DNA from 2 places in the Streptomyces sp. 17_S59 genome. Region 2 is predicted to be linked to the other one. Evidence: riboswitches for the same ligand, from Rfam matches in the RefSeq annotation. Region 2 holds a riboswitch; the other holds the start of a gene.
The links. A riboswitch is a leader RNA that binds a small molecule or an ion and turns the genes downstream of it on or off. The one in region 2 is predicted to bind glycine.
Positions count from the first base shown of each region.

Region 1: linked by a shared signal. The riboswitch ahead of gcvT (glycine cleavage system aminomethyltransferase GcvT) and the one ahead of gcvP (aminomethyl-transferring glycine dehydrogenase) in region 2 are both predicted to bind glycine.

Region 1 is NZ_JBXOWD010000001.1:5,104,027-5,114,151, reverse strand. It holds gene AC1Z4A_RS23420 (ABC transporter permease) at 1-579, opposite strand, end outside; gene AC1Z4A_RS23415 (ABC transporter substrate-binding protein) at 708-2,477, opposite strand; gene AC1Z4A_RS23410 (ABC transporter permease) at 2,604-3,611, opposite strand; gene AC1Z4A_RS23405 (enhanced serine sensitivity protein SseB C-terminal domain-containing protein) at 3,985-4,782, opposite strand; gene AC1Z4A_RS23400 (enhanced serine sensitivity protein SseB) at 4,899-5,660, opposite strand; gene AC1Z4A_RS23395 (AAA family ATPase) at 5,873-6,529, opposite strand; glycine riboswitch at 6,718-6,814, shown strand; gene gcvT (glycine cleavage system aminomethyltransferase GcvT) at 6,976-8,091, shown strand; gene gcvH (glycine cleavage system protein GcvH) at 8,159-8,539, shown strand; gene glyA (serine hydroxymethyltransferase) at 8,573-9,835, shown strand; gene AC1Z4A_RS23375 (L-serine ammonia-lyase) at 9,963-10,125, shown strand, end outside.
Region 2 is NZ_JBXOWD010000001.1:779,845-789,969, forward strand. It holds gene AC1Z4A_RS03170 (hypothetical protein) at 1-549, shown strand, start outside; gene AC1Z4A_RS03175 (DUF5999 family protein) at 876-1,082, shown strand; gene gcvP (aminomethyl-transferring glycine dehydrogenase) at 1,189-4,083, opposite strand; glycine riboswitch at 4,275-4,393, opposite strand; gene AC1Z4A_RS03185 (PRC-barrel domain-containing protein) at 4,537-4,932, shown strand; gene AC1Z4A_RS03190 (DNA polymerase IV) at 5,028-6,473, opposite strand; gene AC1Z4A_RS03195 (MerR family transcriptional regulator) at 6,575-7,225, opposite strand; gene AC1Z4A_RS03200 (bifunctional nuclease family protein) at 7,479-7,952, opposite strand; gene ftsR (transcriptional regulator FtsR) at 8,005-8,784, opposite strand; gene AC1Z4A_RS03210 (FHA domain-containing protein) at 8,827-9,663, opposite strand; gene AC1Z4A_RS03215 (DUF881 domain-containing protein) at 9,794-10,125, opposite strand, start outside.

The sequences.
Region 1 (10,125 bases), 4.3 Mb from region 2:
CCCGGGGTTCTCGGAGAAGTCGACGTAGTCGGCGCTCAGCCAGCCCAGCCAGTAGTGGAAGACCGCCAGCGCCAGCAGGGCCGTGAAGTAGATCGGCAGCGAGACGCCGGCGAGGGCCGTGGTCATGGCGGTACGGTCGATCGCGGTGCCGCGCTTGAGCGCGGAGACCACGCCGGTGGTGACGCCGCCCAGCAGCCACAGCACGCAGGCGCCCCCGGCGAGCGAGAGCGTCACCGGCAGCCGGTCCGTCAGCACCGGCCAGATGTCCTGCTCGGTGCGGAAGGAGTAGCCGAAGCACGGCACCGAGCAGTGCGTGGTGGTGCCGCCCCCGCTGTAGTCCCGGCCGGCGAAGATGCCGGAGACGAAGTGCCAGAACTGCACGAGGATGGGGTCCGAGAGCCCCAGCTTCTGCCGGATGCCCTCGATGGTGGCCGGATCCGCCTGCTTGCCGACGTACAGCGCGGCGGGGTCGGATCCCGAGAGCTTCGGGATCGCGAAGAAGATGCCGAAGGTCACCAGGGTGACGACGAGCATCATCACGATGACGGCGAACAGCCGCCTGACGAGGTAAGCGAACACTGCGGTCGGCCCGGTGGCGGGCCCGGGAGGCCCCTCGTCCCCGAGGGGCCCGCCCGGACCGGCCACCCACGGCCCTCACCTGCCCTTCGGGCCTAGCGGCGGGTGCGCCTGGCGGAGCGGACGGACTGTCACTTGGCGACGCCCAAAGAGGCGTAGTCGTAGCGGCCGTTGTACGCGTCGGACGTGTAGACGTTGGTCAGCCGGGAGCTGCGCCAGATGATGTTCTTCTCGTAGGTGAAGGGCAGGTACCAGGCGCCCTCGGTGAGCTTCTTGTTGGCCTCCTGGTAGATCTTGGCGGCCTTGTCCGGGTCGGTCTCCGCGATGGCGTCGTCGAAGGCCTTGTCGATCGCCGGGTCGTTGACCTCGGGGAAGTTCTGGTTGCCGCTCTCCTGGATGAAGCGGCTGTCCGCGATCGGCTGGAGGAAGCCCTGGCCGCTGGGGAAGTCGGCGCCCCAGCCCATGATGATGATGCCGTAATTGTGGTCCTTCACGTACTTGGGTGCGCCGACGATGCTGGAGTACTGGGCGCCGTCGTACTGCTCGATCCGGACCTCGATGCCGATCTTCTTGAGGGCCGCCTGCATGGACTCGGCGGTGGCGACCTCGGCGGGCTTGTTGTTGCGGACGGCGATGGTGGTCTTGAAGCCGTCCGGCTTGCCGCAGGCCTTCAGCTCCTCCTTGGCCTTGGCCTCGTCGGGCTTGCCCTGCTTGAGCTGGAAGGGGTCGTAGGCCGGGTCGTAGCCCTTCACGGCGGGCGGCAGCATGCTGGTGCCGATGTCGCCGCCGGCCTCGGGGCCGCCGCGCGCGGTCTGGAGCGAGGTGTGGTCGGCTCCGTAGACGACCGCCTTGCGGCAGTGCTCGTTGTCGAACGGGGCGACGGACTTGGGGAACGCCGCGAAGCGGATGAAGCCGGTCAGCGGGTTGTCGACATTGGCCTTGCTGGACTGGAGGGCCTTCTGGCGGCCGGCCGAGCCCATGCCGGTGGCGTTGATGTCGAGGTCGTACTCGCCGGCGATGAGCTTGTTGTCCATGTCGTCGGCGTTGGTGGTGAACTTGACCGTGATCTTGTCGGGCAGCGCCTTGCGGACCGGGTCGGTGGCCTTGTTCCACTTGTCGTTGCGGGTCAGCTCCAGGCCCTTGTTCGGGGTGTAGGAGACGAACTTGTACGGGCCGTTGGCGAAGGGCCGCTGGCCGTACTTCTCCACGGTGTCCTTGTCCGGGCGGACGGGGGCGGCCGCCGGGATGGCCAGCATCTGGAGGAAGTCGCCGTTGGGCTTGGGCAGATGGAAGACGATCGTCTTCTCGTCCGGCGTCTCGATCGCCTTCAGGCCCAGCTTGTCCTTGGTCTCGTCCTTGTACGGGCCCTTGTACTCCTTGCCGGGGTCGAGGGTCTGCATCAGCCAGAGCGGGCCGCCGGAGATCTTGTCGGTGGCCCAGGTGCGCTCGATGCCGTACTTGACCTGCTGGGCGGTGACCGGCTGGCCGTCCTCCCAGGTGACGCCGTCACGCAGCTTGAAGGTGTAGGTCTTCTTGTCGGCGGAGATCTGGCCGGTGTCGGTGGCCAGGTCCGGCACGACCGTCGCGCTCTCGCCGCCGGGGGCGGGCTTGGGGGTGACGAGCGTACGGGTGAAGAAGCGCGAGAAGTCCCAGCCGAAGCCGTAGTAGCCGCGCTGGGGGTCCCAGCTGTCGGCGTCCTGGGTGCCGATGAACTTCAGCTCGCCGCCCTTCTTGTCGGACGCGCTGGCCAGCTTGCCGAAGGCGGCGTTGAAGCCCGGGGCCTTCTTGCCGCCCTTGTCGTCCTTGTCGCCGCCACCGCAGGCGCTGGTGCCGACCAGGGCCGCGACCACGAGGGCCGCGCCTGCGGCCAGTCTGCGCCTCGAAGCTCGTTGGGTTGTCAAGATGTCGCGACCTCCGTGATAGTCGCCGCCCGGGAAGCGGGCCGGCGGTTTTCGGGAACGGCCTCCTGACGTATCGACAGGGGCTGGGAAAACCAAGGGAGTTGGAATCGGGTGGGCCTGCGGTGGCTAGCGCGAGCCCTTCGGGTCGAGCGCGTCCCGCACCCCGTCGCCGAAGAGGTTGAAGGCCAGCACGGTGACGAAGATGGCGAGACCGGGGATGATCATGAAGAGCGGGTCGTTCTCGTAGGTCGACACGGCCTTGGAGAGCATCTGCCCCCAGGACGAGGTCGGCGGCTCGACGCCGGCGCCCAGGAAGCTCAGCGCGGCCTCGGTCAGCACATTGGTGGGAATCATCAGCGTGGCGTACACGGTGATCGGCGCCACCAGGTTGGGCAGCAGCTCGCGGAAGAGGATGTACAGCCGCCCCGCGCCCAGGCTGCGCGCCGCCTCGACGTATTCGCGCTCCCTGAGCGACAGGGTCTGGCCGCGCACGATGCGGCCCACATAGGGCCAGCCGAAGAAGCCGATCACCGAGACCAGGACGACCAGCCGCACGCCCGAGCCGGACAGCCCCCACATCTCCTTGGGCACCACGGAGATCAGCGCGATGATGAACAGCAGCTGCGGGAAGGCCAGCAGCAGGTCCATGATGCGGCTGATGAGCGCGTCGATCCAGCCGCCGAAGTACCCGGCGACGATGCCGAACACCGTGCCGATCACCACGGCGACGACCGCCGACAGGAAGGCCACCAGGAGCGAGACCCGGGCGCCGTAGACGACGCGGCTGAAGACGTCCCGGCCGTTGACGGGCTCGACTCCGAACAGGAAGTCCGAGTTGATGCCGCCCCAGGAGCCCTTGGGGGTGCCGAACAGGGCGTCGATCTGGTCCTCGTGGTACTCGTTCGGCGGATGGCCGAGCAGCCCCACGATCACCGGCGCGAAGATCGCGACCAGGATGAGAAGGAGGACGACGACGCCGCCGGCGAGCGCCACCTTGTCGCGTCTGAGCCTCAGCCAGGCGATGCGCCACGGGGAGCGGCCCTCGATGGACTTCGCCGGGAGGTCGGCGGGCACGGCTCCCACACCGTCGACGGCGGTCCCGTCCGCGCCCGTGTCGTGCAGTGGTGCCGTCATCGTCTGGTGGACCCCTCTCGGCCGGCGGCGACCGGCCCAACGCCCGCCGCTGCGGAGGCGGCTGGTTCACATCACTGATGCGCTTGAGTGCGCTTGAGTGCGAAGTGCGTGGAGCGAGTGGAGCGTGGGTACGGAATGCGCGAGTACGGAAATGGCACAGGTGCTGGAATGGCAAGCGTGCGTACACGTGGAACAGGTCGAACACGTGGAGCGGGCCGTACACAGGACCGAGAGTCCTTGTTGGCGGGAGTCTTCATCGGGCCCGCGATCACCCGCCAGCCCCCACCCGCAATGTATGCGCAACCGTGATGTACGGAGGGGGCTTCCGTTATACGGACGGTCGTGCTCCGTGAGCGGAGCAGTGACTCCGGGGTCAGTACGCCCCGGCCTGCCACCCCTGCTGCGGTTGCGGCGGGTAGCCGTAGCCGGCCGTCGGGGCGGGCGCGGCGCCCCCGTAGCCGTCGCGGTCGAAGAAGGGGCGCGTGTTGGCGCGCATCCACATGGCGACCGGGTCGTACTGGTCGGCCATCGACACCGTCGACACCGGCAGCCCCTCCGGCACCACTCCGACCGACTGCTGCATCATCAGCCGCACCGATTCCACGGCGGCCGCGGAGGTGTCGTAGAGGTCGAGCCCGATCGCCAGGTACGGGCTGCCGAGCGCGGGCTGCACCCAGGCGCGGCGCAGCGCCCGGACCGCAGGGGTGCGATGGGCGTTCTGCCCGAGAAGGGCGTAGAACTGCGGAATGTCCAGGGACGGTTCGCTCAGCTGGAGCGGGCCCGCGGGCAGCCGGTCGAGCCCGGCGGCGATGCGGCGCAGGTCGAGCCAGGGGATGCCGACGCCGCCGCCGGGCGCGTGCGGGTTGAGCCACAGGCCCCAGCGGTCGGGGTAGAGGGAGGCGGCGACGGTGCGGCCCGCGACGACCTCGTGGGCGCGGTTCCAGCCGCTGGCGGCCAGCTCCTGGGCGGAGGTCACACAGGGGGCGTAGCCGAGGCCGTCGACCTCCATGTTCCCGTACTGGGCGTCGGGCGAGCCCGCCTGCCCGTGCCAGAGCAGCATCCAGACCCGGCCCTCCGCGAGGGCGTGCAGCAGCGACTCGTAGCTGTCGTACCGGCCGGGCGCCACTTGGCTCAGCACCTGCTCCAGGCCGCTCTCCGCGCCCGCGCTCACCTGGGTCCGCCTCTTCTCTCGGCCGTCACGACGTCAGCCCGCCACGGGGTGGGTCCGTTCACCCCGTGCGGTCATCCAACCAGCTTACGAGCCCGCGGCGGCGGGCACCGGGGCAGTCACAGGTCACGGTCGTGGAACGGACGCACCCGCTCGCGCAGCCAGTCGCCCACGGGGTCCTGTGCGACGTCCAGGAAGACCAGCTGTACGGGCCAGGGGACGGGCGCCCTGCCCAGCGCCCGGCCGAGGGCGTCCAGGGCGGCGGTGCGGCTGCCCGGGTCGGGCAGGTCCAGCTCGACCCCGACGAAGAGGGCGGGGTGGGCGCCCTCCACGCTGGCCAGCGCGCGGCGGGCGGTCCGGACGGCTCCGGCGGCCGCGAACTCCTCGCCCGCGGCGGCCAGGAAGGCCGTCGGCTCGTCCTGCCAGTCCGGCTGGAAGAGCCGCACCCGGCCGCCGGTGGCGTCGCCGTCCAGGGTCGTGCGCCCGGCCCGGCACAGCTCCGCGACGGCGGGCGGCGGCAGCGGCACGGCGACCGTGCCCTCCGGGTTGACGGCGATACCGACCTGCGGGGGCAGACCGCGGGCGAACTCGACGGCGGGCGCGACGGCGAAGGACATCGTTCCGCCCGCCACGCGCAGGAACTCCGCCTCGGAGCTGAACACCGGCACGTAGGCGGCGCCGTCCAGCTCCAGGGTGGGCAGGTCGAGGTCGGGGCTGCCGGGGCCGCCGCCGTTGGGGAGCGGGATCCACAGCTCGCTGCGGCCGAGCGCGTCGAGGATGCGGGGGCCGGCGTCCGGGGTGCCGAGGGAGGCGGTGAGCACGGCTTCGAGCTCGTTGGCGGGCCAGCCGCCGGCTCCGCCGTACTGCTCGGGCATGTTCATCCGTCCCACCTGCCGTTCCGTCACCACCGCGCACCCGCACTTTAATGGCTGCGCGGGGGTGGGGGCGGCGGCGGGTTGCCTGCGGCGCCGTTCCCCACCCCGCCCCTTCCCGCTGTATCCGATATGCGGCTCCGCCGCAGGGCGGGGGCTCCGCCCCGGACCCCGGGTAAAGAACTGGGGGCTTCGCCCCCAGACCCCCGTTCCGGGGACAACTACCCGAAGCCGATCAGCCGCACCCTGTCCGCCCCCGCCCTGTCCAGCACCACCATCGACGCCGTGCCCCGCGGCACACGCCCCGCGCCGACCAGCCCCGTCAGCCGCCCCATCGCCCGCCGATGCCGCCCGAACGCCCGCGCCGACACCCGCCGCCCCCGCGCCGCCTGGCCCGCCAGCGCCACCCCCGGCTCCACGGCGAGCAGCAGCACGTGCACCGCCCCGCCCCGCCGCCGCGCGTCCCGCGCGAGCCAGCGCCGTACCCACGCCCGCTGGCCGCAGTCGTGCACCACCACGCTCGCGTCCGACCGCAGCGCCCGCCGCAGCGCGGCGAAGTGCACGACCCGCACCAGCGGCCGGTACGCCCCGTACGGCAGCCACGGCGGAATGCGGCGTTCGAGGCGCTCGCGGGAGTCCTGGGAGTCCACGCAGTGGATCGCCTCGCCCCGGCCGTCGAGCGCGGCCACCGCCCGCCGGATGAGCGTGGACTTCCCGCTTCCGGGCAGCCCGGAGACCACCAGGAGGTCCCCGAGCGGATAACGCAGCTCCACCGGGTCCGCCGTCCCGCCCCGCAGGTCGAGCACCCCCTCCGGTCCGGCGGAAGCGGGCGCCCGCCGCACCGGCGCGGCCGCCTCCCCGTCGACGTCCGTACGCACCGTGATCGCCTTCCCTCCCCCGTCCGTAAAGGAAAGGTAATCGAATTGATGGCAGAGCGGGCAGTCCGTCGTACGCCCGTACGTGCAATGATGTGCGCGCCAACGGCACTGCACGTCGACACTGCGCTCGGCGCTGCACAACCGGCGTTCCATGCTCGACATGCACGACCAACTGCATACCGGCCGCTCGAATCCGCGCGGGAGAGTCCCGGTGCCGTGTGCACCGGGCGCCGAAGGAGCAAGTTCCTCCCTTGAATCTCTCAGGCCCCGTACCGCGCGGGTGAGGCAGATCTGAAAAGCGGGCCGCCCCGGCGGTCCCACCCAAGGTGCAAGCCGGGCCCTCGGCGCAATCGAGGACTCCCGGTGAACCTCTCAGGTTCCGATGACAGATGGGGAGGCAGCCGCTTGCGGCATTCCTCCGCGACTCACTGCCCGGGAGCCTGACCATGACCGAAGCCCCCCGCCGTACCGCCCTCGACGCCGTGCACCGCGCCCTGGGCGCGACCATGACCGACTTCGCGGGCTGGGACATGCCGCTGCGCTACGGCAGCGAGCGCGACGAGCACGTCGCCGTCCGCACCCGCGCGGGCCTCTTCGACCTCTCGCACATGGGCGAGATCACCCTCACCGGCCCGGAGGCCGGCCGGGCGCTCGACCACGCGCTCGTCGGCAACCTCTCCGCGCTCGCGGTCGGCCGCGCCCGCTACACGATGATCTGCGACGCCGAGGGCGGCATCCTGGACGACCTGATCGTCTACCGCCTGGCCGAGCAGGAGTACATGGTCGTGGCCAACGCCTCCAACGCCCAGGTGGTGCTGGACGCGCTCACCGAGCGCGCGGCGGGCTTCGGGACGGCCGTCCGGGACGACCGGGACAACTACGCGCTGCTCGCCGTCCAGGGCCCGGCCGCCCCCGGCATCCTGGCGGCCGTCACCGACGCGGACCTGGACGGCCTGAAGTACTACGCGGGCCTGCCGGGCACGGTCGCGGGCGTGCCCGCGCTGATCGCCCGTACCGGCTACACCGGCGAGGACGGCTTCGAGCTGTTCGTCGCCCCCGGCGACGCCGAGAAGCTGTGGCAGGCCCTGACGGAGGCGGGTGCGGACGCGGGCCTGGTGCCCTGCGGCCTCTCCTGCCGCGACACGCTGCGCCTGGAGGCGGGCATGCCGCTGTACGGGCACGAGCTGACCACGGACACGACGCCGTTCGACGCGGGCCTGGGCCGGGTCGTGAAGTTCGACAAGGCCGGCGACTTCGTGGGCCGCGAGGCACTGGAGGCCGCCGCCCGGCGCGCCGAGAGCGCGCCGCCGCGCAAGCTGGTCGGCCTGATCGCGACCGGCCGCCGGGTGCCGCGCGCCGGTTACCCCGTCACGGTCGGCGGTGAGGTCGTCGGCGAGGTGACCTCCGGCGCCCCCTCCCCCACCCTCGGCAAGCCGATCGCGATCGCCTACGTCGACGCGGCGCACGCCACGCCGGGGACGGAAGGCGTATGTGTGGACATTCGCGGCAGCCACGAGCCGTACGAGGTCGTCGCCCTCCCCTTCTACAAGCGGGAACGCTGAGTCCCCCTCATCCCACCTGTCAAGACCCGTTGCACAAGCACCCACGCGCGTACAGGAGAATCTAGGCATGAGCAACCCCCAGCAGCTTCGCTACACCAAGGAGCACGAGTGGCTGTCGGCCGCCGACGAGAACGGTGTGGCGACGGTCGGGATCACCGAGTTCGCGGCCAACGCGCTCGGCGACGTCGTCTACGCCCAGCTCCCGGCGGTCGGCGACACGGTGACCGCGGGCGAGACCTGCGGTGAGCTGGAGTCGACCAAGTCGGTCAGCGACCTCTACGCCCCCGTCACGGGCGAGGTCGTCGAGGCCAACCAGGACGTCGTGGACGACCCCGCGCTGGTGAATTCCGCCCCCTTCGAGGGCGGCTGGCTGTTCAAGGTGAAGATCACGGACGAGCCGGCGGAGCTGCTGACCGGCGACGAGTACACGGCCTTCACCGCAGGCTGACCCCGCCCGCTCCCTCCCGCCCAGGAAGAACTCATGTCGCTTCTGAACAGCTCCCTCCATGAGCTCGACCCCGACGTCGCCGCCGCTGTCGACGCCGAACTCCACCGCCAGCAGTCCACCCTGGAAATGATCGCCTCGGAGAACTTCGCTCCGGTCGCGGTCATGGAGGCCCAGGGCTCGGTCCTCACCAACAAGTACGCCGAGGGCTACCCGGGCCGCCGCTACTACGGCGGCTGCGAGCACGTCGACGTCGTCGAGCAGATCGCGATCGACCGCATCAAGGCGCTCTTCGGTGCCGAGCACGCGAACGTGCAGCCGCACTCCGGCGCCCAGGCCAACGCCGCCGCGATGTTCGCCCTGCTCAACCCGGGCGACACCATCCTGGGCCTGAACCTGGCGCACGGTGGGCACCTGACCCACGGCATGAAGATCAACTTCTCCGGCAAGCTCTACAACGTGGTCGCCTACCACGTCGACGAGAAGACCAACCTGGTCGACATGGAGGAGGTCGAGCGCCTCGCCAAGGAGCACCGCCCGAAGCTGATCGTCGCGGGCTGGTCCGCCTACCCGCGCCAGCTGGACTTCGCGGCCTTCCGCCGGATCGCCGACGAGGTCGGCGCGTACCTGATGGTCGACATGGCCCACTTCGCGGGCCTCGTCGCCGCCGGGCTGCACCCCTCCCCGGTGCCGCACGCGCACGTGGTGACCACCACCACGCACAAGACCCTGGGCGGCCCCCGCGGCGGTGTGATCCTCTCCACGGCCGAGCTGGCCAAGAAGATCAACTCTGCCGTCTTCCCCGGTCAGCAGGGTGGTCCACTGGAGCACGTGATCGCAGCCAAGGCCGTCGCCTTCAAGGTCGCCGCCACGGAGGAGTTCAAGGAGCGCCAGCAGCGTACGCTGGAGGGCGCGAAGATCCTGGCCGAGCGCCTCGTCCAGCCGGACGTGGCCGAGGCCGGCGTCTCCGTCCTCTCCGGCGGCACAGACGTGCACCTGGTCCTGGTGGACCTGCGCAACTCGGAGCTGGACGGCCAGCAGGCCGAGGACCGCCTCCACGAGGTCGGGATCACGGTCAACCGGAACGCCATCCCGAACGACCCGCGTCCCCCGATGGTCACCTCGGGCCTGCGGATCGGCACCCCGGCGCTGGCCACCCGTGGCTTCCAGGCGGAGGACTTCCGTGAGGTCGCCGACATCATCGCCGAGGCGCTGAAGCCGTCCTACGACGTCGAAGCGCTGCGCGCCCGGGTCACCGCCCTGGCCGAGAAGCACCCGCTGTACCCCGGGCTGAAGTAGCACCGAGACACCGCATTAACCCGCCGGTACGGGGCGCCCTGCACACTGGAAAGTGAGCCGGGCGCCCCGCACCGCGTCGGAGCACCGCCGTAAGACCCGTAATACCGACAAGTAGGGAGCAGCCACCGTGGCCATCTCCGTCTTCGATCTCTTCTCGATCGGCATAGGCCCGTCCAGCTCCCACACGGTCGGCCCGATGCGCGCGGCCCGCATGTTCGTGGGCCGCCTCAAGAACGAGGGCCTGCTGGCCCACACCACCTCCGTCCGCGCCGAGCTGTACGGCTCCCTCG
Region 2 (10,125 bases):
TGCATCCGCACGGCCCTCGGTTCCCCCACCGCGGTCCGTGAGGCCCGTACCCCGTCGCTGAGGTCCGCCCAGGGTCCGCTCACCCCTCAACTGCCGCTGCCCGTCCACGTCCTGGAGCGTGTGACGCCGCGCAGCGGGGCGCCCCGCACCCGGCTCGCCGGCTGGCGCTTCCTGATCAAGGGAGGCGACCGCGCGGTGGCCGCCGGTGAGGCCGTGCCCACGCCGGACGGCTGGGTGTTCTCCCACTTCTCCGAGGGGCCGTACCTGGCCTCCACCGAACTGGCCCTGCACCAGGCCGAGGCGCTCACCGTGCCGTGCCAGCCCCGGCTGCTGTCCGTGCCCGAGCTGTACATGCTCACTCTCTGGCTGCACGCCGACATCGCGGCCGACGCCTCGTCGGAGCTGTTCGCCCCCGGGGACCTGCTGGTGCCGCTCGCCCCCGCACCGCCCGGGATCGCCGCGCACCGCCCCCACCGGGTGACGGACCTGCTGCCGGTGCTGACGCTCAGGCTGGCGCCCGCGGCCCCGCACCTCAAGGCGTCCGCCTGACCCTTTCCGCCCGACCCCTTCCGCACGCCCTCGCGCCCCGCGCCCCCGGAGTCCCGGGAGCCGCGGGGCGCTTCGCCGTTCACGCTCACCCCGCCGGACTAGCCCACCACGGCCATGCCGAACCACCCGAAGAGACCGGCCAGTTGGAGGCAACCGCCCGCATGGGTGATGCGTCATCCTCCTGTGAGGAGCGTCACCTGGAAATCCCTGCGGAATCACGTCCGTGGGGCAACACTGGGACCGACCGACGAATCACAACGGGGGGCGGCATGACCACCGCATCGAGCCGCAGGACAGCCACCACATCAGAGCGAAAGATCCCTTCCATGTGCCAGCACCAGCCCACGTGCCCGTCAGCCGACTCCGCCGACCGGGAGGCCGCCCACCTCGTGGCCGCCTTCCCGGAGCAGGGGTGGAGCCTGCTGTGCAACGGCGTCCTCTGCTTCGAGGACACCGGTGAGCTCCTGCCGGACGGGCAGATCATCGCCCCGCACCGGGCGCTCGGCACCGACCACGTGGCGACGGCAGCCTAGGCGGCACAACGAGCACCACCCGGCACAACAGCACATGACACACCGCAGAAATTGAAGGGGCCGGCCCGGCGCGAACGCCGAACCGGCCCCGACCCGTGTCCGGGCCTCAGCCCTCGTACTCCTCCAGCGGCGGGCAGGAGCAGACCAGGTTGCGGTCGCCGAAGGCACCGTCGATCCGGCGCACCGGCGGCCAGTACTTGTCGGCGGGCGTCACCCCGGCCGGGAAGACGGCCTCGTCACGGTCGTAGGGGTGCTCCCACGCACCGGCCACGGAGGCCGCGGTGTGCGGGGCGTTCCGCAGCGGGTTGTCGTCCTTGTCCCACTCGCCCGAGGCGACCTTCTCGATTTCGGCGCGGATCGCGATCATCGCCTCGCAGAAACGATCCAGCTCGGCGAGGTCCTCGCTCTCGGTCGGCTCGATCATCAGCGTGCCGGCCACCGGGAAGGACATGGTGGGCGCGTGGAAGCCGTAGTCGATCAGCCGCTTGGCGACGTCGTCCACGCTGACGCCGGTCGCCTTGGTCAGCGGGCGCAGATCGATGATGCACTCGTGCGCGACCAGCCCGCCCGGGCCGGTGTACAGCACCGGGTAGTGCGGCTCCAGGCGCTTGGCAACGTAGTTGGCGCCGAGCACCGCGACCTGGGTGGCCCGCTTGAGGCCCTCGCCGCCCATCAGCCGGACGTACGCCCAGGAGATCGGCAGGATGCCGGCCGAGCCCCAGGGGGCGGCCGAGATCGGGCCGACGCCCGTCGCCGGGCCCGCGGAGGGCTGCAGCGGGTGGTTGGGCAGGTACGGGGCGAGGTGGGCGCGCACGGCGACCGGGCCGACGCCGGGGCCGCCGCCGCCGTGCGGGATGCAGAAGGTCTTGTGCAGGTTCAGGTGCGAGACGTCGCCGCCGAACTCGCCCGGCTTGGCCACGCCCACCAGCGCGTTGAGGTTGGCGCCGTCCACGTACACCTGGCCGCCCGCCTCGTGCACGGCCGCGCAGATGTCCGCGACGTGCTCCTCGAAGACGCCGTGCGTGGACGGGTAGGTGATCATCAGCACGGCCAGCTCGTCGCGGTACTGCTCGATCTTGTCGCGCAGGTCCTGGACGTCGACCTCGCCGTCCTCGGCGGTCTTCACCACGACGACCTTCATGCCGGCCATCACGGCGCTGGCGGCGTTGGTGCCGTGCGCGGAGGACGGGATGAGGCAGATGGTGCGCTGCTCGTCGCCGTTGGCGCGGTGGTACGCCCGTACGGCCAGCAGGCCGGCCAGCTCGCCCTGCGAGCCGGCGTTGGGCTGGATGGACACCTTGTCGTAGCCGGTGACCTCGGCGAGGCGCTCCTCCAGCTCGGTGATGAGCGTGAGGTAGCCCTGGGCCTGCTCGACCGGGACGAAGGGGTGCAGCGCGCCGAACTCGGGCCAGGTGACCGGCTCCATCTCGGTGGTGGCGTTGAGCTTCATCGTGCAGGAGCCGAGCGGGATCATGCCCCGGTCGAGGGCGTAGTCGCGGTCGGCCAGGCGGCGCAGGTAGCGCAGCATCGCGGTCTCGGAGCGGTGCTGGTGGAAGACCGGGTGGGTGAGGTAGTCGTCCGAGCGCAGCAGGCCCTCGGGGAGGGTGTCGGCGGTCTGCTCGTCGAGCGCCTCGATGTCGCCGCTCTCCGCCGCCACGCCGAACGCGGCCCACACGGACGCCAGGTGGGCGCGGGTGGTGGTCTCGTCGCAGGCGATGCCGACGTGGTCGGCGTCCGTCAGCCGGAGGTTGACGCCTTCCTTGCGGGCCGCCTCGACGACCTCCGCCGCACGGCCGGGGACGTACGCGGTCAGGGTGTCGAAGTAGGCGCCGTGCACGATCTCCACGCCGCCCTTGCGCAGACCCGCGGCGAGGATCGCGGCGTAGCGGTGGGTGCGGCGGGCGATGCCGGCCAGGCCCTGGGGGCCGTGGTAGACCGCGTACATCCCGGCCATGACGGCGAGCAGCACCTGGGCGGTGCAGATGTTGCTGGTGGCCTTCTCGCGGCGGATGTGCTGCTCGCGGGTCTGGAGGGCCAGGCGGTAGGCCTTGTTGCCGTCGGCGTCGACGGAGACGCCGACCAGGCGGCCGGGGAGGCTGCGGGCGAACTTCTCGCGCACGGCCATGTATCCGGCGTGCGGGCCGCCGAAGCCCATGGGCACGCCGAAGCGCTGGGTGGTGCCGACCGCGATGTCGGCGCCCAGCTCGCCGGGCGAGGTGAGGAGCGTCAGCGCGAGGAGGTCGGCGGCGACGGTGACGACCGCGCCCAGCTCGTGCGCCCGCTCGATGACGGGGCGGAGGTCGCGCACGGCGCCGGACGCGCCGGGGTACTGGAGGAGCACGCCGAAGACACCGCGCTCGGCGATCTCGTCGGGGATGCCCCCGGACAGGTCGGCGACGACGACCTCGACGCCGGTGGGCTCGGCGCGCGTCCGGATGACCGCGACGGTCTGCGGCAGCGCGTCGGCGTCCACGAGGAAGACGCCCTCCTTGACCCGGCCCACGCGCCGCGAGAGCGCCACGGCCTCGGCGGCGGCGGTGCCCTCGTCGAGCAGGGAGGCGCCGGAGGTGGGCAGTCCGGTGAGGTCGGCGACGACCGTCTGGAAGTTCAGGAGGGCTTCGAGGCGGCCCTGGGAGATCTCGGGCTGGTAGGGCGTGTAGGCCGTGTACCAGGCGGGGTTCTCCATGACGTTCCGCAGGATCACCGGCGGGGTGAAGGTGCCGTGGTAGCCCAGGCCGATCATGGGGGCGAGGACCTCGTTGCGCTGTGCGAGGGCGCGCAGCTCGGCGAGGACCTCGGCCTCGGTGCGGGCGTCGGGCAGCCGGAGGGCCTCGGCGCTCTTGATCACGTCCGGCACTGCGGCCGCGGTGAGTTCGTCGAGGGAGCCGAAGCCGACCTGGGCGAGCATCTTGGCCCGGGCCCCGGCGTCGGGGCCTATGTGCCGGTCCTCGAAGGGGATGCCACGCTCCAGGTCGGAGAGGGAGCTGCGGTGGGCTGTCATCTGCGGAGGCCTCCTGGTCTGTACGACCTGCGAGGGGTACCACGGCGCGGGTACCCGGACGGCCTCCCCCTCTGTCATCTCAACCTGAGAGCTTCACCGGGACAGATGCCTCGACCCGGCTTTCACCGTCGGTGAGGAGGGGCGCTCGGCGTGGTGCCTGACCGGGGGCCCGCCCTGCTTTCCAGAGTGACCTCGTCCGTGCGGTACCGGGTGCCTGAGAGATTCCGGGGAGGATTTGCTCCTTCGGCGCCTCCGCCGGTTCCCGGTGCTCGTCCGGGTCCCGAATGGAGGACTCTCCCGCGCGGTGTCTGCGGCCAATCGCCAGCCTACCAGCGCAGCTTTCCGGGCGGATCTCCCCAAGTGGCCCGTTCCCGCTTTGTGCCTTTTCGTGGTTACCGGGGTGTCCCGGAGTCCGGACGCGGCGGGTGCGACCCGCGACGCGAGGGAGGCAGTGTGCAGACCGACATCGACCCCCGGAGCCTGATCGGCCGCAAGGTCTTCGACCGGGACGGCGCGAGGATCGGCACCGTCGACGAGGTGTACCTCGACGACGCGACCGGGCGGCCCGAGTGGGCGGCCGTGCGCACCGGCTTCTTCGGCAGGGACGCCTTCGTGCCGCTGGGGCCGAGCCGGGTCGAGGACGACGGCCTGCGCATCCCCTACGAACGGGCGCTGATCAAGGGCGCCCCCGGCTTCGGGGTCGGCAGCCACCTCTCCCCCGAGCAGGAGCTGCAGCTCTACCGCCACTACGGTCTGGCCCTGCCGGCTCCGGATTCCCCGGCCGGTCCGGACACGCACAGCGGGGACTCCGGCAAGGCCCCGGGGCCAACGCCCGGAAACTCCTCCTGAGGGGCCGCAGGCCAGGCCCCTGCCCCGGAGAGCCGGACGAGCCCGCCCCGCACGCTGTCCGCCGGGTCCGGAGCGGCTCGGGCACGCCCCTCGTCTCAGGCCGCGCCCCGGTCCGGAGCGGCCTGTCCCTGCCCTTCCGCCCGTGCTTCTTCAGCCTCCCCGGCATCTCCGGACTCCCCGGCCTGAGGCCGTACGAGGGGCAGCGGATCGCTCGGCTCCAGGGCGGGGTCGTCGACGGCGAAGGTCCGCACCCGCCCCGGCGCGGACCAGGGCTCCTCGAAGCGCACGGTGACCCGGCCGACGCCGCTGCCCTGGATCCATCCCGCGCCGTACTCGGCGTGCCGCACGTCCAGGCCGGGCAGCCAGCGCCGTGGCCCGGCCCCCGCGCCCGGGCGTTCCGCCGCCTCCTCGGCGTCCTGCGCCTCCGCGGTCTCGGCCGATGCCGATGCCGACGCCTCGCCGGCCGCCTCGGCCGCCTGGGCGAACAGGTCCTCCTGGGTGTAGTCGGCCAGTCCGGAGACGCCCACGCCCAGCAGCCGCACCCCGGCCGTGGTGTCCACGCCGTCGAGCAGCCGGGCCGCGGCCTCCCGGACCACCGTGGGGTCGTCCGTCGGGCCGCGCAGCGTCTCGGAGCGGGTGAGCGTCGAGAAGTCGTAGCTGCGCACCTTGATGACCACGGTGCGCCCCGAGCGTCCGGCGGCACGCAGCCGCCGCACACAGCGGTCGGCGAGGCGGGCCAGCTCCAGCTGCACCCGGGTGCGGTCGGTCAGGTCCTCCTCGAAGGTGTCCTCGACCGATACGGACTTGGCGTCCCGCTCCGCGACGACGGGCCGGTCGTCCTGGCCGGTGGCCAGGGCGTAGAGCCCGGCGCCGTGGGCCTTGCCCAGCAGGCGCACCAGCTCGTCCTCGCCCGCCTCGGCGGTCTCGGCGACGGTGACGATGCCGGCCCGCCGCAACGTTTCGGCAGTGGCGGGGCCGACGCCGGGGATGGCCCGGGCGGGCATCGGTCCCAGGACCTCCAGCTCGGTGCCCGGCTCTATCAGCACCAGGCCGTCGGGCTTGGCCTGCTCGGAGGCGATCTTGGCGAGCATCTTGGAACCGGCCAGGCCCACCGACCCGGTGAGCCCCGTGGCCGCCCGGATGTCGCGGCGCAGCTGCTCCCCCACCGCCCGGGCGGCCGCCGACGAGGGCTCCACGCCGCCGGCCTCCAGGTCGACGAACGCCTCGTCGAGGCTGAGCGGCTCGACCAGCGGAGACAGCTCGCGGAGCAGCCCCATGACCACCTGGCTGATCTGCTGGTAGAGCCCGAACCTCGGGGTGAGATAGGCGGCGTTGGGGCAGAGCCTGCGCGCCTGGGCCGTCGCCATCGCCGAGTGGACGCCGAAGACGCGCGCCTCGTACGACGCCGTGGCGACCACGCCGCGCAGGCCGATCCCCCCGACCACCACGGGTTTTCCGCGCAGGCTGGGCTTGGCCGCCTGCTCCGCCGAAGCGTAGAAAGCGTCCATGTCCAGATGCAGGATGGTCGGCGCACCTCTCACATGACAGATGCTGCCGCATACCACTGACAATGGCGCCGACCTGCGGCGCAGCGGCCCGCCCGGCGGCCGGCGACGGCCGGGGCGCCGGGCGGGCCGCTGCGTCAGACTGCGCGGTTGCGGCGCCTGGCCAGCTCGTCCGCCGGATTGTGCCCGATGAGCGTCTCGCCGGTGTCCACGCGCTCTCCGTGCAGCTGCGCCAGCGCGCTCTCCACGTCGCGCCAGACCACGCCCACGGCGATGCCGAAGACGCCCTGCCCGCCCTGGAGGAGGTCGACGACCTCGTCCGGCGAGGTGCACTCGTAGACCGTGGCGCCGTCGCTCATCAAAGTCATCTGCGCCAGGTCCGCCATGCCGCGCGTGCGCAGGTGCTGCACGGCGGTGCGGATGTTCTGGAGCGAGACGCCGGTGTCCAGCAGCCGCTTCACGATCTTGAGGACGACCACGTCCCGGAAGCTGTAGAGCCGCTGGCTGCCGGAGCCGTACGCGGGCCGCACGCTGGGCTCCACGAGAGCCGTGCGCGCCCAGTAGTCCAGCTGCCGGTAGGTGATGCCCGCAGCGGCACACGCCGTGGGACCGCGGTAGCCGATGTCGTCCGAGCTGCGGGAGCCTTCGGAACCCGTGGAGATCCCGGCGTCCCGCCCCCGCTGAGTGGTGACCGCTGCCGCGGCGGAATAGCGGGGCACTGGTTCGACCGTTCCCCCATGCAGCGGATACGGACCGCCGACCGCCGTACCGTCGCCCGTGCTTCTCACGCCGACCTCCGTCCTTGACCTGCCTTCTCGACGGTAGGCAGTCGCTCGGGGTGCGTCAACGATCGCCACACTCGGCACGCCGAGTGATAATCACCCTGAGAGTGGTTTTACGTGTCCCGGTAGCGGGAAAGGCTACTCGAATGCGCCGTGGCGACCCGGCGCGCGCCCCGCGATCGGCCTCACAGTCTGTTCGAGTCTCACCGGCTGTTCGATCACGATCGGCCGCAATCGGCCGCGTCGACGCCCCCGGAGCTCACTGGTTGCTGGTGCCGAAGTCCTCGGGCGAGATCTGGTCGAGGAACTCGCGGAACTTCTCCACCTCGTCCTCCTGCTCGTCCGGGATGGCGATGCCCGCGTCGTCCAGCACACCGTCGCTGCCGTAGATGGGCGTGCCGGTGCGCAGCGCAAGCGCTATGGCGTCGGACGGCCTCGCGCTGACCTCCACCCCGCTGGCGAAGACCAGCTCCGCGTAGAACACGCCCTCCCGCAGGTCCGTGATGCGGACCTCCGCGAGCTGCTGTCCGACCGCGTCCAGCACATCCTTGAAGAGGTCGTGGGTCAGCGGGCGCGCGGGTGCCATGCCCTGCTGGGCGAAGGCGATCGCCGTCGCCTCCCCCGGTCCGATCCAGATGGGGAGGTAGCGGTCGCCCCCCACTTCCCGCAGGAGCACGATCGGCTGGTTGGAGGGCATTTCCACCCGGACACCCACGACATCGAGCTCGTTCACACAGCAACCCTAGGCCGTGCCTGGCAGGTTTGGGTAGTCGGGCCGGTTCCGGTCACTGTGCACGCGGCTGCAGGGCGGCGCGCACCAGCGCCGCGTGCAGGCGTACGGAGAGGGCGGCCAGCTCCCGCGCGGTGGCCTCGGCATGGGCCCTGGTCTGCGGATTGCGATGCCTGCGCAGCGGTGCGACCACTTGTTCGATCAGGCCCGCCTCGCGGTCGGCTGCGGCCTTCATGGCGCGAAGGTGCCGGGGTTCCAGGCCAAAACGGCCAAGGTCCGCGACGAGCCTGGCGATCGTCACGGAATCCCCATCGAATCCGCCGTCCGAGTGGGCGCTGAGGAGGCCGTAGGACTCCCATTCCGCCAGCTCGTCCTCGGTCGCACCCGCCGTGGCCAGCAGCTCCGCCCGGCCGATCCGGACGGCTGCGGGGGCCTCCCGGCCGTCCGGGACGGCGGTCGGCGCCCCGGGCCCGATGGCCTCCTCAGCGAGGTCCAGCGCGTCGCGGGGCTGTGCCGGGGCGGGCAGCTGGACCCGCTCGCCCCGGGCCAGGGCGTCCAGCTGCTCTCTGATCACCTTGAGCGGAAGGTAGTGGTCACGCTGCATCCGCAGCACATGACCGAGCCGCTCCACGTCCTCGGTGCTGAACTTGCGGTAGCCGGACGGTGTGCGCCGGGGCTCGACCAGGCCCTCCGCCTCCAGAAAACGGATCTTGGAGATGGTGACCTCGGGGAACTCCTCGTGCAGCAGGTTGAGCACCGTCCCGATGCTCACCAGCCGGCCTTCCGCACCGGCGGCACCGGGAGCACCGGCACCGCCCGACGGTGTTCGACGCATGGCCCTTCCCTGGAAGTCCTCCCGGACGAGTCCGGGGGAGGGTCAGATGCCCCGCTGGCTGCCGAAGAAGACCAGACGGTACTTGCCGATCTGCACCTCGTCGCCGTTCGACAGCGGGACCGTCTCGATCTGCTCCCGGTTGACGTAGGTGCCGTTGAGGCTGCCGACGTCGGTGACGGTGAAGGTGCCGTCCTGCTCGCGGCGGAACTCCACGTGCCGGCGCGAGACCGTGACGTCGTCGAGGAAGATGTCGCTCTGCGGGTGACGGCCGGCCGTGGTCACGTCGGCGTCCAGCAGGAAGCGGCTGCCGGAGTTCGGGCCCCGGCGGACCACCAGCAGCGCCGAGCCCTGCGGCAGCGCGTCGACGGCGGCCTGTGCCTCGGGGGACAGCGCCGGGATGGGCGTCTGACCGGTGGTCTCGGAGTCGTACGCCTCGAGACCGGAGATGGAGATGGTCGAGGTCGTCTCCGATGCGCGCTCGGCCACGGCACCGGGCCGCAGCGGCGCACCGCAGTTGGAACAGAACCGGCTGGCCTCGGCGTTCCGGTGGCCACACCTCGTACATACCGGCAAGGCAAACCCTCCACCCGCGCTTGAGGTCGGTGCCCCGAAACCTATGCGCCCCGCCTGGGCAGGGTCAACAGAGGACGCGCCCGGAGCGCCCGGAATATCCCCGCCGGGCACGCCCGCCTGGTCGCGGAACAGGGGGCGGCTCTCCTGGCCGCCCTCGCCGCCGTCCACCGGGCGCGACGCGCGGTGCCGTGCGGTGCCGCCGTCCTGGCGTGCGCTCTTGCCGAACAACTTCGCAAACAACTTCACGGGCGATTCCCCTTGACCGAAACAGACCCGCCCGTGGGGCAGGACAAACCCTTGCTGCACACACCGTCCGACCTGGACATCCCTACAACGTCCGTGGTCAACAGACAGTTTCCATCACGCACCACGAACTTGGTGCGCCGACCCCCCGCATCCTCCCGCCCTCCCCACGGGCCCCGCGTACGCGCCCGTCTCACTGCGATGACGACCGAGCGTAGTCAGGCCGCTTCGCCGGGCGCAAGGCGTCAACAATGATCTTCTCAGACCGGGAGACGCTGACACCGGCCTGCTCCTTCTCCAGAGTCTGCACCACACCACCGGGGATGTTCAGTGCCGGCTCCAGATCCTGGGGTTTGCCGATGACCTTGAACTTATAGGGCTGGGAGACCTTCTTGCCATCGATCTCCACCTTGCCCGCGGATCCCGAGAAATACGTGTCGGCGACCACGCGCACGTCGTTGATCTGGATCGCCTCCGCACCCGCGGCGCGCAGCTCCTGGATGGTGTCCAGCAACTTGTCCGGGT